DNA from 3 places in the Acidovorax sp. GW821-FHT10A04 genome. Region 3 is predicted to be linked to each of the others. Evidence: predicted binding sites of a transcription regulator. Region 3 holds the regulator's gene; each other region holds the start of a gene.

Region 1 (5,745 bases), on a different contig from region 3:
TGCTCTTGACGTTGAGCACCTGCTGCGCGTCGATGATGCGGTGGCCCAGGCCGTTGTCCGAGCCGATGAACATCTCGGCCACGATCACGATGACCAGCGCCATCGACACGGCCGAGCGCAGGCCGACGAAGGTGGGCTGCAGGCTCTCCCAGACCAGCACGTCCTTGAAGATCTGCCAGCGCGAGGCGCCCATGACGCGCGCCGCCATCACGCGCTGCTTGCGGGCGTTGATGACACCGTAGGCGCTGTTGAAGATCACGATCAAAAAGGCGCCGAACGCGGCGATGGCCACCTTGTTCACGTCCGACACGCCGAAGATCAACAGGAACAGCGGGATCAGCGCCGAGGAGGGCGTGGAGCGGAAGAAGTCGATCAAAAACTCCACGCTGCGGTAGGCGCGCTCGTTGCTGCCCAGCAGCACCCCCAGGGGCACGCCGACCACGGCCGCGATCAGAAAGGCCTGCACCGTGCGCCAGACGGTCACGGCAAAGTCCAGCAGCAGCGGCCCGCCGGCCAGGCCGGTGACCAGGGTGAGCACGGTGGTTCCTGGCGGGGGCAGCAATATGGGCTTGATGAAGCCCAGGCGCACCACCAGGTCCCAGACGATGAACAGGGCCAGCGGCCCGGCAAAGGGCAGGAACTTGTCCCAGGCGGGTTTCCTGGGCGCGGCGGAAGCCGCCTTGCCCGCGGGTGGCGACCAGGCGCCGGCGGTGGTGGACGTGTTGTCGGCCATGGCGCGTCCTGCCCTCAGGCCTTGTAGATCAGGCTGTCGACCACGACCTTCTTCTCGAAGATGCCTTTTTCGGTGAACAGGTCGTAGAACTTCTGGAAGTGCGCCAGGTCGCTGGGCTTGAACTCGTTGTAGAGCATGTACGAGGCCAGGGGCACCTCGGCCGTGAGCGGGCCCTCGATGGCGGTGTAGCCCTTCATGAACTGGCGTGCCTCCTCGGGCTTGCTGCGCACCAGCTCGATGCCACGGGCATAGGCGGCGATGAACTTCTTGGCGGCGTCGGGGTTCTTCTTGATGAATTCGCTGGTCAGGCTGGCTGCGCCACCGTGCCAGGGGGCCATGGCGTCGCCCAGGATGTACCTGGCCACCACGCCCGACTCGATCACCCGCGTGGTGCCGTTCATGCGCCCGATGGTGCCCGTGGGTTCGAGCGTGTAACAGGCATCGACCTGGCCGGCCACGATGGCGGCGATGTGCTGGCCGATGGGCAGCTCGGTCACCGTGACGCCGCTGGCGCCGGCGCGCTCCAGCATGGTCTTGCACAGGGTCATGTTCTGGATGCCGGGGCCCGACGCGACCTTCTTGCCCTTGAGGTCGGCCATGGTCTTGATGGCGCTGTCCTTGCCGGTGATGAACTGGTCGAGCACGAACTTGGCGTTGCTCGGGTTGGTGGCGAAGATCTTGAACAGGCCGGGCTGGGCGATCTCGCCGATGGCCAGGTTGGCCGAACCCGTGCCGTTGGAGCTGCCGTCGGACCGGCCCGAGAGCATGGCCTCCATCACCTGCTGGGCGCCCGCGAACTTGAGCGGCTCCACGTCCAGCCCGGCCTCCTTGAAGTAGCCCTTTTCCACCGCCGCGAAGAAAGGCAGGCCAGCCGCCACGGGCCAGAAGCCGATGCGGATCTTGGGGCCCGCCTGGGCGTGCACCAGTGCGGGCGCGGCCAGCGCACCGAGGGTGGCGGCCGAGGCCTGCAGGATGCGGCGGCGCGAGCTGCCGTTGGAAAGGGGAGAACTGTGGGATGTCATGGAAGGCTCCTGCAGCAGGGTTGGAAGGGAATGGACAAGGGGTTCAGGTGCTGGCCTTGAGCGACGCGATGTACGCCCGCCAGCCGCCAAAGTGGCTGATATCGCGCGCACCGGCCAGGGCCAGCGGTTCGCATATGAAGCCCTGCACGCTGCTGCCGTCGGCCAGGGACAGGGTGCCTATGCCCAGTGGCTGCGGGATCAGCGCGACGAAGCTGCCGTAGTGCGCGGCCGGCATGCGCCAGACCTCGACGGCGATGCGCGTGCCCTGGCCGGGCGCCACGCGCAGCAGGCCGGGCTTGGGCGGCACGGTGCCGGGCAGGGCGTAGAGCTGGTAATCGGGTGCGGTCTCGGTGGCGCGCTCCAGCGTGGCGCCGCGCTCGGTGAGCTGGCCGTTGAGCGGCATGCCACTCAGGTGCGCGCCCACCACGGCGACCCGCACCGTGGCAGGCGCCTGCAGCCCGGCAATGGGCTGGGGCGCGGGCAGGGGCGTGCTGCCGGCGGCCTGGGGCAGGCCAGTGGCATGGTGGTAGCGCTGGCCCAGCTCGGCCAGTTGCAGGTCGCTGCCGCAGGGGCCGATGAGGGTGATGCCGAAGGGCAGGCCATCGGCGCGCAGGCTGCTGGGTACCGAGATGGCGGCGTAGTCCAGCAGGTTGACGAAGTTGGTGTAGGCCCCGAGGTTGCGGTTGAGCACCACCGGGTCGGCCTGCATCGCGGCAATGGTGTAGTGCGTGGGCGCCGTGGGCACCAGCAGCACATCGATGGCCTCGGCCCCTTGCCACATGGGTGCCACCTGCTGGCCCAGCGCGCGCAGGCGGGTCTGGGCATCGCACAGGTCGGCCGCGCTGTAGCCGCGCCCGCTGGCCAGGATGCTGCGCACCGGCTCCACCACCTCGTCGGCATGCGCATCGAAGAAGCTGCGCACGGCGGCGTAGCGCTCGGCCACCAGGGCGCTTTCGTAGAGCAGGGCGGCGGCCTGGGCCAGCGGCGCGTAGTGGATGGAGACCGGCGTGCCGCCCAGGGCCTTCAGCCGGGACACGGCTTCGGCGAAGGCCGCCTCGGCCGCAGCGTCGCCAAAGAACTCCAGCACGTCGGGCACGCCGAAGCGAAAGCCCACGGGCAGCGGCTGGCGGGCCAGCGTGAGCTGGCGGCCATAGGGGTCCTGTGCGTCGTAGCCCTGGGCCACCTGCAGCACGCGGGCCGCCAGGTCCACCGTGCGCGCGAAGATCGAGACGCAGTCGGCACTCTGCGCCGCGGGCACCACGCCGCGTGCGCTGACCAGGCCCTTGGTCGGCTTGATGCCGACGATGTTGTTCAGCCCGGCCGGCACGCGGCCCGAGCCCGCCGTGTCGGTGCCCAGCGCGAAATCCACCTGCTCCGTGGCTACCACATAGGCCGAGCCCGAGCTGGAGCCGCCCGACACGCAGGCCGGGTCCAGCGCATTGGGCACGGCGCCGTGCGGCGAGCGCGTGCCGTTGAGCCCGCAGGCGAACTGGTCCAGGTTGGTCTTGCCCACCAGCGTGGCGCCCGCATCGAGCAGGCGCTGCACCACGGCCGCGTGGGCCGTGGCGGTGTAGGCAAAGGCAGGGCAGGCGGCCGAGGTGGGGTGGCACGCCACGTCGATGTTGTCCTTGACCGCAAAAGTGAGGCCGCTGAGCGGCCCGCCCGGCGTGCCGGCGATGGGCGGCTCGCAGCGCAGGATCCAGGCCTGCGGCGCCAGCACCGGCAGGCCTGCCGCTGCGGGGGAAAGTTCGGCGACCAGGGGGCTTGTTGTTTGCACCATTTTGAAGAATTCAATCTTGGATACAAGATGAGATGCAAGCGCTGTGCCAGGATGGCGGGTAGCGCCAAGTGCGCGGTGGTTTGCACATCCGGGCAGGGGGAAGAGGGCGACTGTCTTCCTGTGTGCGGGGTTGCTGGCCGTGGTCATGGGCGCACTGGCCGGGCTGGCGGGGTGTGGCGCCAGCGAAGGGCCATCGAGACGGGTCCTGCTGCCGTCTGGTGCACGGATTGGGTTCCAGGTGGTGCGGGACGCGCTAAAGTGGTGAGCCCTGCCGGCGTCCATGGAGCACGTGAAGGACGCTGGCGCGAAACCCTTTCCCTGCCCGTGTCCGCATGATCTCCTTCCACAACCCCCTGCACCACCGGCATGCGCCGGTCCACGAGTTCTACCGCGGCGAGCGCGTGCCGTGCTTCGAGAAGCCGGTCCGCGCCCAGTACGTGGAGGATGCGCTGCGCGAACGCGGCCACGGCCTGCTGGTGCCCGACGTGGACAGCAGCCCTGTGCTGGCCCAGATCCATGCACCGCGCTACCTGGCCTTTTTGCAGACGGCCTGGCAGCAATGGCTGGCGCTGGACGCGGCCAACGCCGCCGTCCAGCCCTTTCCCTCGGTATGGCCGGTGCGCAGCCTGCGCAGCGACGTGGAGCCGGACAACTTCGTCGCCAAACTGGGCCTGTACTCCATGGACAACGGCACACCCATGGCCGAAGGCACCTGGGAGGCCGCCAAGGCCGGGGCCGATGCGGCGGCCAGTGCCGCGGCCCGCGTGACGCAGGGCGCGCGCGCCGCGTTCTGCTGCACGCGCCCGCCGGGCCACCATGCCGGCCCCGATTTCATGGGGGGCTACTGCTTCATCAACAACGCGGCGGTGGCCGCGCAATGGCTGCGCAACCACGGGTCCGCTCGCGTGGCCCTGCTCGACGTGGACTACCACCACGGCAACGGCACGCAAAGCATCTTCTACGACCGTGCCGACGTGCTTTTCATTAGCATGCATGGCGATCCGCGCACCGAATACCCGTTCTACCTGGGCCATGCCGACGAAACCGGCGAAGGCGCCGGGGCAGGCTTCAACCTCAACCTGCCGCTGCCCGCGGGCACCAGCGCCGACGAATGGTTCGCCGCACTGGAGCAGGCCTGCGTGCGGATTGCGCAGTACCAGGCAGATACGCTGGTGGTCTCGCTCGGGCTCGATGCCTTCGAGGACGACCCGATCTCCAAGTTTGCCCTCAAGACGACAGACTTCACGCGCCTGGGCGAACGCCTGGCCGCGCTGGGCCTGCCCACGGTGTTCGTGCTCGAAGGCGGCTATGCGGCGGCCGAACTGGGCCACAACGCCGTGAACGTGCTCGATGGCTTTGACCACGCAGCGGCGCGATGAGCGAAGCCGTCGACTGCGTGGTGGTGGGCGCCGGCGTGGTCGGCCTGGCCGTGGCCCGGGCCCTGGCGCTGCAGGGGCGCGAGGCGATGGTGCTGGAGGCGGCCGACGCCATCGGCACCGGCACCAGTTCGCGCAACAGCGAGGTCATCCACGCCGGTCTGTACTACGCCACGGGGTCCCTCAAGGCCCGGCTGTGCGTGCAGGGGCGCGAGATGCTGTATGCCTACTGCGCAGAGCGCGGCGTGCCGCACCAGCGCTGTGGCAAGCTCATCGTGGCTACGTCCCCCGACCAGATCCCTGCGCTGCAGGGCATCGCGGCACGTGCCCTGGCCAATGGCGTCACCGACCTGCAGTGGCTGGACGCCGCGGCCGCGCAGGCGCTGGAGCCCGCGCTGCAGTGCGTGGCGGCCCTGCATTCGCCCAGCACCGGCATTGTCGACAGCCATGCGCTGATGCTGGCGCTGCAAGGCGACCTGGAGCATGCGGGCGGCCTGGTGGCGCTCAACTCGCCGCTGGCCCAGGCACGCTGCACGGCCCAAGGCATCCACCTGCAGGCCGCCGATGGCACCGAACTGCTGGCGCGCACGGTGGTCAATGCGGCGGGCCTTGCCGCGCCCGACCTGGCGCGCCGCTTCGGGGGCCTGGACGCCCGCCACGTGCCCACGCCTTACTACGCCAAGGGCAGCTATTTCACGCTGGCCGGGCGCGCGCCGTTCAGCCGCCTCATCTACCCCGCACCCGAGGCCGCGGGCCTGGGCGTGCACCTGACCCTGGACCTGGGTGGCCAGGCCCGCTTCGGCCCCGACGTGCAATGGGTGGACGACCCTGCCG
Region 2 (5,745 bases), on a different contig from region 3:
CACGCACGCACGGGTGTCATCGGCACGGGGCAAGGCTCGCGGTATGCTCACGCGCATGGGACTACTGCTGGACTCCTTCTGGCGCGCCGCGGCGTATTGCATGCGCCCCCGCGTCATCCTCCTGTCGCTGCTGCCATTGATGCTGATGGCGGGGCTTGCGTTCGGGCTGGGCTACTTCTACTGGGACGTGGCGGTGCAGAGCATGCACTCACTTCTGGATGCCTCCCCCATGCTCAAGAATTTCTGGAGCTGGCTTGAAGGCTGGGGCCTGGGCAGTGTGGTGGCGGTGCTGGCGCCCATGATGGTCATCCTCACGGCGACGCCGGTGCTGGTGGTGGTCTCGCTGCTGCTGGTGGCCGTGCTCATGACGCCGGCCCTGGTGACCCTGGTGGCCGAGCGGCGCTTTCCCGAACTGGTGCGCAAGAAGGGCGGCTCGTTCTTCGCCAGCCTGGCCTGGTCGGTGGGCTCCACGGCCCTGGCGCTGGTGGCGCTGGCGGTGTCCGTGCCGCTGTGGCTGGTGCCGCCGCTGGTGCTGGTGCTGCCGCCGCTGATCTGGGGCTGGCTGACCTACCGTGTGATGGCCTTCGACGCGCTGGCCGAGCATGCCAGCAAGGAAGAGCGCAAACGCCTGTTCGAGCGCCACCGCGCCAGCCTGCTGGGCATCGGCATCATCACCGGCTACCTGGGCGCCGCGCCCAGCATCGTCTGGGCCTCGGGCGTGCTGTTCGTGGCGGCGTTTGCCGTCCTGGTGCCATTGGCGATCTGGATCTACATGCTGGTGTTTGCCTTCTCCTCGCTGTGGTTCACGCATTTCTGCCTGGCGGCCCTGCAGGAGCTGCGCGAGGACGACGTGCGGGCCACCATGCCCGTGCCCTCGCGCCTGCCGCTCGATGCGCTGGCACCTGCGCCCGCCATTGCAGACACCGCACCGTCCCCTGCCAGTGCACCCGCCCCTGCGGCGGCCACCCTGCCGGCCCCCGGCGCCCTCCCTACCGATTCCCGTAGCACCCCATGACCCCCACTTTCGGCCTCATCATCGTCGGCGACGAAATCCTCTCGGGCAAGCGCGCCGACAAGCACATGCCCAAGGCCATCGAGCTGCTGGCGGCGCGCGGCCTGGCGCTTTCCTACGCCGACTACGTGGGCGACGACCCGGCACGCATCACCGCCACGCTGCAGCGCGCCTTTGCCTCGGGCGACGTGGTGTTCTCGTGCGGCGGCATCGGCGCCACGCCCGACGACCACACCCGCCAGTGCGCGGCGCGGGCACTCGGGGCGGACCTGGCCCTGCACCCCGAGGCCGAGCGTCTGATCCGCGAGCGCATGCAGGACGTGGCGCGCGAGCAGGGCCTGCCCTACGAGCCCGAGCGCCACGACAACGTGCACCGCCTGAACATGGGCATGTTCCCGGCGGGAGCCCAGACCATCCCCAACCCCTACAACAAGATCCCGGGGTTCACCTTCGCCAGCCCGGGCGGGCAGGGCGGGGCCGTGCACTTCGTGCCGGGCTTTCCGGTGATGGCCTGGCCGATGATCGAATGGGTGCTGGACACCCTGTATGCCGAGCACTTCAACCGCACGCCCCAGACCGAGCATTCGGTGGTGGTCTTCGGCGCCATGGAGGCGGCACTCACTCCGCTCATGGAGCGCATAGAAAAATCGCACCAAGGCGTTCGGGTGTTCAGTTTGCCCAGCGTGGATCATCCACAATACGGGCGGCACATCGAACTGGGCGTCAAAGGCCCGGCCCAGGCGCTTCCCGCGGCATGGACGGACCTCAAAAATGGACTGCACGAATTTGGTGCAGAACTTGGCCCCGAAATGGTGCGCAACCTGTGATGTGCAGTGGGGGTGGTTGTGATGCACCAAATTTGTGCATTCGATGGCCCTTGCCAGAGCCCAGGTCGGGCCGCTGCTCCGCGATAGTGCGGTGATTGCACCCCGCTGGCACGCAAACTGCTTTTATTTCGGCAAATTCTTTTTTCAACAAGCGCTTTACCCAGGAGAACCTGATGGCCAAGACCGTTGCAGACGTGATGAAGATCGTGAAGGAAAACGAGGTCAAGTTCGTTGACTTCCGTTTTACCGATACCCGGGGCAAGGAACAGCACGTGACCGTGCCGGTTTCCCACTTCGATGAAGACAAGTTCACGTCGGGCCACGCATTTGACGGTTCGTCGGTGGCTGGCTGGAAGGGCATCGAAGCCTCGGACATGCAACTCATGCCCGACCCCAACACCGCCAACATCGACCCCTTCTTCGAAGAAACCACGCTGTTCCTGCAGTGCGATGTGATCGAACCCGGTGACGGCAAGGCCTACGACCGCGACCCACGCTCCATCGCCAAGCGCGCTGAAGCCTACCTGAAGGCCTCCGGCCTGGGCGACACGGCCTTCTTCGGTCCCGAGCCAGAATTCTTCATCTTCGACGGCGTGCGCTGGTCCAACGAACCCGGCAAGGTCATGTTCGAGATCGAAGAGTACGAAGCCCCCTGGAATTCGGGTGCCAAGCTCGAAGGCGGCAACCGTGGCCACCGTCCCACCGTCAAGGGCGGCTACTTCCCCGTGCCTCCCGTCGACAGCACGCAGGACATGCGCGCTGAAATGTCCCTGATCCTCGAATCCCTGGGCATCCCGGTCGAAGTGTTCCACCACGAAGTGGCAGGCGCTGGCCAGAACGAAATCGGCACGCGTTTCAGCACGCTGGTCGAGCGCGCCGACTGGACGCAGGTCCTGAAGTACGTGGTCTGGAACGTGGCCAACGCCTACGGCAAGACCGCCACCTTCATGCCCAAGCCCTACGCTGGCGACAACGGCTCCGGCATGCACGTGCACCAGTCCATCTGGAAGGACGGCAAGAACCTGTTCGCAGGCGACGGCTATGCCGGCCTGTCGGACTTCGCGCTGTACTACATCGGCGGCATCATCAAGCACGCCCGTGCCCTGAACGCCATCACCAACCCCGGCACGAACTCGTACAAGCGCCTGGTGCCCGGCTTCGAAGCCCCTGTGAAGCTGGCCTACTCGGCCCGCAACCGCTCGGCCTCGATCCGCATCCCTTACGTTGCCAACCCCAAGGGCCGCCGCATCGAAGCGCGCTTCCCCGATCCATCGGCCAACCCTTACCTGGCCTTCTCGGCCCTGATGATGGCCGGCTTGGACGGCGTGGAAAACAAGATCCATCCCGGCGAAGCCGCCACGAAGGATCTGTACCATCTGCCACCCGAGGAAGACAAGCTGGTGCCTACCGTGTGCCACAGCCTGGACCAAGCCCTGGAATACCTCGACAAGGACCGCAGCTTCCTGACCAAGGGTGGCGTGTTCACCGACTCCATGCTCGATGCCTACATCGATCTGAAGATGACCGAAGTCACGCGTTTCCGCATGGCTCCCCACCCTGTCGAATACGACATGTACTACTCGCTGTAATCTGCCCACCCGGCGATTACCCCGAAAAGGCGGCGCAAGCCGCCTTTTTTCATGGCGTCGGCACAACACTGGCTGCGGAACCAACGCAGGCGGCGGCGCCTCTGTAGAGCCTGGGCGCACTGTCTGCAGCCATGCCCCAGGCCCGTTGTCCGTCCCAAGACCCGCCCCGAAGCCCCCATGGCCGCGGTACTTGCTCAATTGGCGATGCGGGATGATTGGGGGATACTCTCTGGTTGTCCCCTGCATAAGCTGCTGCGCGAGGAATTTCCATGAAGAAGACTGTCACCACCCTGTTGTTGCTTGCCGCCCTGGCCCCCGTTGCCGGCTGGGCGCAGGACCGCATCTACCGCTGTGGCAACGAGTACACGAACAATGCCACCCAGGCCAAGGAGCGCGGCTGCAAGCTGGTCGAAGGCGGCAATGTCACCGTGGTGCAGGGCGCACGCCCGGCCGCGGCTGCGGGCGGCGCCGCCGCGCCTGCTGCGGGCAGTGCCCCGTCCGCATCGCCACCCGGCGCCCCGCGCGTGAACACCAACGACCAGAAGGCCCGCGACGCCGATGCGCGTGCCATCCTCGAGTCCGAGCTGCGCAAGGCCGAGGCGCGCCATGCCGAGCTGGTCAAGGAATACAACGGCGGCGCGCCCGAGCGCAATGCGCTGGATCTGCGCAACCCGCAGCGCTACATGGAGCGCACGGCCGAACTCAAGGCCAGCGTCTCGCGCAGCGAGAGCGACATCGCCGGCATCAAGCGCGAGCTGGGCCGCGTGGCACCCGCCAACTGAGAAGGTGTGAAAGAACCCGCCATGCCCGCTCATCCCTCCAAAACACGCGCGCTCGTCGTTGCAAATGCTCGCCATAGCCCGAGCTATGGCTGTGCTTTGCGCCTAGACCGCACGCGTTGTGGCGGCCTGCTCGGACACGCCGGATTCATTCACACCTTCTGAGCCGACCCCGCGCGTGAGCACTCCACCCGACACCACCTTCCTGTCCGAGACCGAGCGGTTCCATTCGCTGGACCTGATGTCCACGCTGGTGGCGGTGCTGCGCGCCGATGGCGCCGTGCAGTTCGCCAATGCCGCGCTGGAAAACACCCTGGGCCTGTCGCGCCGCACGCTGGAGGGCGGCGACTTCTCCACCTTCTTCACCGATCCGGCCCTGCTGCAGACCGCGCTGGCCGGTGCCCGCGTGCAGGACTTTGCGGCGCTGCGCTACGAGGCCAGCCTGAAGCGCCTGCACCAGGACCCCGTGCCCGTGCATGTCAACGTGGCGGCGGCCGAGCAGGCCGGCGAGATCCTGGTGGAGCTGTGGCCCCTGGAGCAGCAGGCCCGCCAGGACCGTGAGGAGCGCCTGCTCGACCAGGCCCAGGCCAACAAGGAGCTGATCCGCAACCTGGCCCACGAGATCAAGAACCCGCTGGGGGGCATCCGCGGCGCTGCGCAGCTGCTGGAGATGGAACTCGAGAGCCGCGAACTCACGGAGTACACCCAGGTCATCATCCATGAGGCCGACCGCCTGCAGAGCCTGGTCGATCGCCTCCTGGCCCCGCACCGCCACCCGCACCTGGTGGGCGACGTCAACATCCACGAAGTGTGCGAGCGCGTTCGCTCGCTGGTGCTGGTCGAGTACCCGCACGGCCTGCGCGTGCAGCGCGACTACGACACCTCCATCCCCGAGTTCCGCGGCGACCGGGCGCAGCTCATCCAGGCCCTGCTCAACGTGGTCCAGAACGCGGCCCAGGCCCTGTCCGAGCGTGTGGCTGCAGGCGATGCGGTGATCACCCTGCGCACCCGCGTGGCCCGACAAGTAACGTTTGGTCGCCAGCGCTACCGGCTGGCACTGGAATTGCATGTCATCGACAACGGACCGGGCGTACCCGATGCCATCAAAGAGCGTATTTTCTACCCTCTGGTGTCGGGTCGGGACGGCGGATCGGGGCTGGGACTCACGTTGGCGCAAACCTTCGTACAGCGGCACCACGGATTGATCGAATGCGACAGCGTGCCGGGTCGCACCGACTTCCGTATCCTGATCCCCTTGCCCTGAGGTCCCTGACACGCAACCACAGGGAAGGTAAGAAAAAGATATGAAGCCGATCTGGATAGTAGATGACGACCCCTCGATCCGCTTCGTCCTGGAAAAGGCGCTGGCCCGGGAGAACCTGCCCACGCGCAGCTTCACCCATCCGCGCGAAGTGCTCGACGCGCTGGCCGACATCACCGCCGGCGACCCCGCCCGCCAGGCACCGCAGGTCCTGGTGAGCGACATCCGCATGCCCGGGGGATCGGGCCTGCAGCTGCTCGAGAAAGTACGCGAACTG
Region 3 (5,745 bases):
CCTCGATGGCGATGGTGCCGCTGCCGCAGCAGGGGTCGTACAGCGGCACGGGGTCATCGCCCAGCGGGTCCCAGCCGCTGGCCGCGATCATCGCGGCGGCCAGGGTTTCCTTGAGCGGGGCGTCGCCCTTGTCCTCACGCCAGCCGCGCTTGAACAGCGGCTCGCCCGAGGTGTCGATGTAGACCGTGGCCTCTTCGGTGGTCAGGTGCAGGTGGATGCGCACGTCGGGCCACTGGGTGTTCACGTCGGGGCGAACGCCGGTCTTGGCACGGAAGCGGTCGGCCACCGCGTCCTTCACGCGCAGGCCGGCAAAGTTCAGGCTCTGCAGCGGGCTGTGCTGGGCCGTGACCTCCACCTTGAAGGTCTGGCGCGTGGTGAACCAGATCTCCCAGGCCACCTCGCTGGCAATGCCATAGAGGTCGTTCTCGGAGCGGTAGGGCCGGTGCGCCAGCTGCACCAGCACGCGCTGCGCCAGGCGGCTGTGCAGGTTGAGCAGCAGCGCCTGGCGCCACGAGGCGCGCAGCAGCACGCCGCCGCGGCCCATGAGGAGGTCCTGGCCCGTGAGGCCGGTGATGGCGTGCACCTCGTCAGCGAGGTAGCCCTCGACACCGGCGGCGCAGGGGAGAAAAAGTTGGAGTTGGTTCATGGCACTGGGCGACAGGATACGCGCTTACGCAGCAGCGGTGCTGGAGGATGCGCGCGCCAGCAGCAGCTGGCGGATGGATTCGGGAATGGGCGCCACCTTGCGGTCGCTGCGGCCGATGAAGACGATGCCGACCTTGCCGCGTGCCACTTCGCGGCCCGAGGTCTTCTCGGTCATGCGGAACACGAGGTCGAAGCCGTAGCGGTTGAGGTCCTCGGGCGCCATCTCCACGCGCATGGTCTCGCCATGGAAGCCTTCGGACTTGTACTGCGCCACGATGTCGCCCACCACGGTGGACAGGCCACCCACATCCGCCTCGGGGTAGCCGAGCGACTGGAAAAAGCGCACGCGCGCCTCCGACACCAGGCTCAACAGCTGCGCATTGTCCAGGTGCCCGCCCTGGTTGACATGGCTGATGTAGATCTGCAGCTCGGTGGCAAAACCGAAATGCTCGGGGAGGTCGAAAACAATGCGGGCCATGGGCAGGGAAACAGAGGGTCGAGAAAAGACAGCGAACCGGGGGCAAGGCGCCCCCCAAAGGAAGCCCCGCAAAGGGCATCCAGGATGCTGCAGGCCGGACGGCAGGAATGGCCCATACGGGTGAGGCCTTGCCCCGGCGGGCCTCGGAGCGGCAGAAGTCTCTTATGCTCCTGGAATAGCCGATTTTACCCGGAGCCCCATGCACACCCTGCGCTGCAGCCTGACCCTCGCCCTGATTGCGGCTGCGCTCATGGGCACGGCGCATGCCCAGACGCTCTACGAATCCGTGGACCGGCAAGGCCGCCTTTGCGCAACTGGGTGCGCGCGGCGTGCCGGTGCTGCTCACAATGGCCAGCGGGTGAACGGCTTCAGCGCCCTGTCCTACGACGCCGTCTTTGCCAAACGCCCATAACCCCCCTCTTCCACTTCATGCTCCGCACTGCCCTCGCTTCGATTGCCTTTTTCCTGTGCCTGCCGGTTCTCTCCGAAGAACTGCGCGTTGCCCTGCCCGGCCGCGACGATCTGGTGATCGACCTGCCCGCGCAATGGCGCGCCCAGGTCCGCCGCCCGCACGGGGAGTTGCCGCCCTCGGTGGCCATCAGCGGCCCTGATGCCAAGGCCTTGCAGATGCTCATCACGCCCATCTGGCCTGTGGGCAGCGCGCCCAGGCCCCCCACCGCCGACGAGTTGCGGGGGCTGGTCCAGGCCGGTGCCACCCGGGCCCAGCCCAAGGCCGTCGAGAGCGACCTGCCCCTCAAAGACCTGGGTGCCGCGGGCAAGGTGGGCTACTACTTCTCGGCCACCGACCGCGCCCCCGAGCCGGACGGCTACAAGCACCTGACCCAGGGCGTGCTGGGCATGAACGAGCTGCGCGTGACCTTCACGGTGCTTGTCAACGGCGCTCCGCAGGAGCCTACGGCCCAGGCGCTGGAGCTGCTGCGCTCGCTGCGTCGCGCACCGGCCACGAAAGCGCCCTGATGGTGGCGGCCTCTTCTTCCGTGCCGCCCATCCTCGGCACCGTGATGCTCTACGCACGCGACATGCAGCGCACTGCGGCCTTCTACCGCACGCATTTCGGCCTGGAAACCACGGGCGAGGTGGTGGAAGGATTGATCGAACTGAATGCCCCCCAGGGTGGCGCCAGCATCCTCATCCACCAGGCGGCCAAGAGCGTGAAGCTGGGCCAGGCGGGGGTGAAGCTGTGCTTTCATGTGCCTGACGTGGAAGCCTTCAAGGCCCATGCGCTGGCGCAGGACCTGGCCTTCGGCCCCACGCACCAGGCCAACGGCTATGCGTTCGCCAACGCCAAGGACCCGGACGGCAATGCCGTCAGCATCTCCAGCCGGGCTTTCCGCCATGGGACCTGATCAGAGCGCCTTGCGCAGGTTGGCCGGCGCGATCTTGAGCGCCTCGCGGTACTTGGCCACGGTGCGGCGCGCGCACTCGATGCCCTGCTCCTTGAGCATCTCGGCGATCTGGCTGTCCGACAGCGGCTTGGCCGGGCTTTCGGCCGCGACGAACTGCTTGATGAGGGCACGCACGGCCGTGCTCGATGCATTGCCGCCGGTCTCGGTGCCCAGGCCCGAACCGAAGAAGTACTTGAGCTCGTAGGTGCCGATGGGCGTGGCCATGTACTTGGCCGTGGTCACGCGGCTGATGGTGGACTCGTGCAGGCCCAGCTCGTCGGCGATGTCGCGCAGCACCAGCGGGCGCATGGCCAGTTCGCCATGGGTGAAGAAGCTCTTTTGCCGCTCGACGATGGCGCGCGAGACGCGCAGGATGGTGTCGAAGCGCTGCTGGATGTTCTTGATGAACCAGCGCGCCTCCTGCAGCCGCTGCTGCATGGCCTGGTGGCCCTCGCCGCCCTTGTGGCCACGCAGGGCGCCGGCATAGATGTCGTGCACGCGCAGGCGCGGCATCACGTCGGGGTTCAGCGCCACGATGAAGTTGTGCTGACCGTCGCGGCCATTGGCGCGCCCAGCCTTGCGCACGATGACGTCGGGCACGATGATGTTGCGCTCCACATCGACGAACTTGCGTCCCGGGCGCGGCTCCAGCCGCGCGATCAGGGCCATGGCGGCGCGCGTGCGCTCCTCGCCGTCGCCGCACAGTTGCGTGAGGCGGCGGATGTCGCGGCGCGCCAGCATCTCCAGCGGCTGCTGGCACACGCGCAGCGCGGTCTGCACGGTGTCGGGGTCGGCATCGCTGTCTTCGTCGGCCGCCAGGGCCGTGAGCTGCAGCGTGAGGCATTCACCGAGGCCACGTGCACCCACGCCCACGGGCTCCAGGCTCTGCAGCAGGCGCAGCGCCACGGTGAAGCGGTGCACCAGCTCCTCGATCTGCTCCAGGTCGTCCGGGCCGGCCAGGGCGATGGCCAGCTCTTCCAGCGGCTCCTCGAGGTAGCCATCGTCGTTGAGCGATTCGATCAGGAAGCGCAGCGCCGCGCGGTCCACCTCGGAAAGACGCAGCGACAGGGCCTGGCGGTGCAGGAAGGCGGTTAGCGATTCGTGGGTGCGGGCCAGCTCGGTGGCGTCGGCCTCGTCGCCCTCGGCATCGTTGCGGTTGCGGGCCGGCGCATCGCCACCCCACTCGGCATCGTTGGGGGACACGTCCACGGTGCCATCGCCGCTCCAGTCAGGCTCGTCGCTGGCGCTGCTGCCCAGTTCCGCGTCACTCTGGGGTGCATCGGGGACCGACTCGCTCGGCGTGCTGGAACCCGGTGCGTTGGAATAGACCGCGTCGTCAGCGCTGTAGTCGTCCGGCTGCACGGGCGCATCGGCCGTGTCCACGCCGAATTCTTCGCGCGGCGCCTCGTCGGCATTGCGCTCGAGAAAGGGGTTTTCGTCGAGCATCTGCTCGACCTCCTGGCCCAGCTCCAGCGTGGACAGCTGCAGCAAGCGGATGGACTGCTGCAGCTGGGGCGTGAGCGCCAGGTGCTGCGATACGCGCAGGGACAGGCCGGGCTTCATCGCACAGCCCCGGTGGGCTGCCGCGAAGGCAGGTGCATGGCGAACGTGCGGTCCATCGGTCTGCTACATGCGGAAGTGTTCACCCAGGTACACCCGGCGCACTTCGGCGTTGTCGACGATTTCGGACGGGGTTCCCTGGGCCAGCACGTGGCCGTCGCTGATGATGAAGGCGTGGTCGCAGATGCCCAGCGTCTCGCGCACGTTGTGGTCGGTGATGAGCACGCCGATGCCACGTGCCTTGAGAAAACCGATGATGCGCTGGATCTCGATCACCGCGATGGGGTCGATGCCGGCAAACGGTTCGTCCAGCAGGATGAAGCGTGGCTGCGTGGCCAGCGCGCGGGCGATCTCCACGCGGCGGCGCTCACCGCCGGACAGGGCCAGCGCAGGCGAGGCGCGCAGATGCTCCACGCGCAACTCCGTGAGCAGGGCCGTGAGGCGCTCCTCGATGGCCGCGCGCGGCAGCGGCTGGCCATCCTCGCCACGCTGCAGTTCGAGCACGGCACGCACGTTTTCTTCGACCGTGAGCTTGCGGAAGATCGAGGCTTCCTGCGGCAGGTAGGACAGGCCCAGGCGCGAGCGCCGGTGGATGGGCATGTGGGCCACCGAGTGGCCATCGATGCGGATGTCGCCGGCATCGCTGCGCACCAGGCCCACGATCATGTAGAACGAGGTGGTCTTGCCCGCGCCATTGGGGCCCAGGAGCCCCACGACCTCGCCCTTTTGCACGACCAGCGACACATCCTTGACGACCTTGCGGCTGCCGTAGGACTTTTCGAGGTGGTGCACCTCCAGCCGGCTTTCCGCCGGTGAGCCGGCGACGGTGCTCACGTCAGGCCCGCTCACTTGGCGCCGCCGCTCAGGCTGTTGCTGGGGCGCAGGGTCGTGCCCGGTGCCGGGGTGGCAGGGGCAGCGGCGCTGGCCGGAGTTTCCTTGGGCGACAGGATGGCGCGCACGCGGCCGCCGGGTGCCGGGGCATCGCCTGCGGCATTGGTGCTGCCGCGCGGCTTGGCATCCACGGTGAACACGTCGGTCAGGTTGTTGTAGACGATGACCTGCCCGGTGATCTCGTCGGTCAGTGTGGATTCACGGAAGCGCCGCAGCTCGGCGCGGGTGATGAACTTCACGTTGTCGGCGCGTCCGTCGTACTCGATGACCTCGCTCTCGCCTTCGATGAACTCATCGGGTGCCCCGGCGAGGGTGTCGCGCTTCTGGCGGAAGAAGGCGCGCTTGCCCGGCTCGGCCGTGACCACGCCGAACTGGTAGCCGTCCGCGTCCTGGCGCACGTCCAGACGCGCGCCACGCAGCACGATGGTGCCCTTGGTCATGACCACCCGGCCGGTGAACACGCTGGTCTGCTTGAGCTCATCGTGGCGCAGTGCATCGGCCTCGATGTTCATGGGCTTGTTGCGGTCGGCCTTTTCGGCATGGGCCGCAGTCTGGACAACGGCCAGGGCCGAGAGGAGGAGGATCGGGAGGATGCGGTAGTTCATAGGGCACGAATCTTGCAGATCATTGTAGCCACCCGCGGCGACACGCCATGAAAAAAGCCCGCATCCGCGGGCTTTTGGCATCTGCAGGACCGCGTCCCGTCCAGAAATGGTCAGGCTTTGCGGGCCACGCCCACCAGTTGCTCCACCACCTGCAGCACGA

What was found. The regulator sigma-54, encoded in region 3, starts transcription at its own class of promoters, with help from an activator protein. The targets are predictions, from matches to a motif close to TGGCANGNAANCTGCTTT.
Region 1: the regulator sigma-54 is predicted to act here: its motif matches at 3,567-3,584, upstream of atzF (allophanate hydrolase).
Region 2: the regulator sigma-54 is predicted to act here: its motif matches at 1,946-1,963, upstream of glnA (type I glutamate--ammonia ligase).

The regions. Positions count from the first base shown of each region.
Region 1 is NZ_JBWKNZ010000004.1:248,211-253,955, reverse strand. It holds gene AC07PF_RS11305 (ABC transporter permease) at 1-733, opposite strand, end outside; gene AC07PF_RS11300 (ABC transporter substrate-binding protein) at 748-1,755, opposite strand; gene atzF (allophanate hydrolase) at 1,799-3,535, opposite strand; gene AC07PF_RS11290 (histone deacetylase family protein) at 3,868-4,914, shown strand; gene AC07PF_RS11285 (NAD(P)/FAD-dependent oxidoreductase) at 4,911-5,745, shown strand, end outside.
Region 2 is NZ_JBWKNZ010000013.1:6,794-12,538, forward strand. It holds gene AC07PF_RS24005 (EI24 domain-containing protein) at 44-1,015, shown strand; gene AC07PF_RS24010 (competence/damage-inducible protein A) at 1,012-1,839, shown strand; gene glnA (type I glutamate--ammonia ligase) at 2,013-3,428, shown strand; gene AC07PF_RS24020 (hypothetical protein) at 3,698-4,210, shown strand; gene glnL (nitrogen regulation protein NR(II)) at 4,449-5,471, shown strand; gene ntrC (nitrogen regulation protein NR(I)) at 5,512-5,745, shown strand, end outside.
Region 3 is NZ_JBWKNZ010000008.1:31,285-37,029, reverse strand. It holds gene AC07PF_RS17630 (THUMP domain-containing class I SAM-dependent RNA methyltransferase) at 1-646, opposite strand, end outside; gene AC07PF_RS17625 (acyl-CoA thioesterase) at 671-1,123, opposite strand; gene AC07PF_RS17620 (hypothetical protein) at 1,323-1,535, shown strand; gene AC07PF_RS17615 (hypothetical protein) at 1,553-2,101, shown strand; gene AC07PF_RS17610 (VOC family protein) at 2,101-2,490, shown strand; gene AC07PF_RS17605 (RNA polymerase factor sigma-54) at 2,491-4,092, opposite strand; gene lptB (LPS export ABC transporter ATP-binding protein) at 4,156-4,938, opposite strand; gene lptA (lipopolysaccharide transport periplasmic protein LptA) at 4,935-5,585, opposite strand; gene AC07PF_RS17590 (thiol:disulfide interchange protein DsbA/DsbL) at 5,696-5,745, opposite strand, start outside.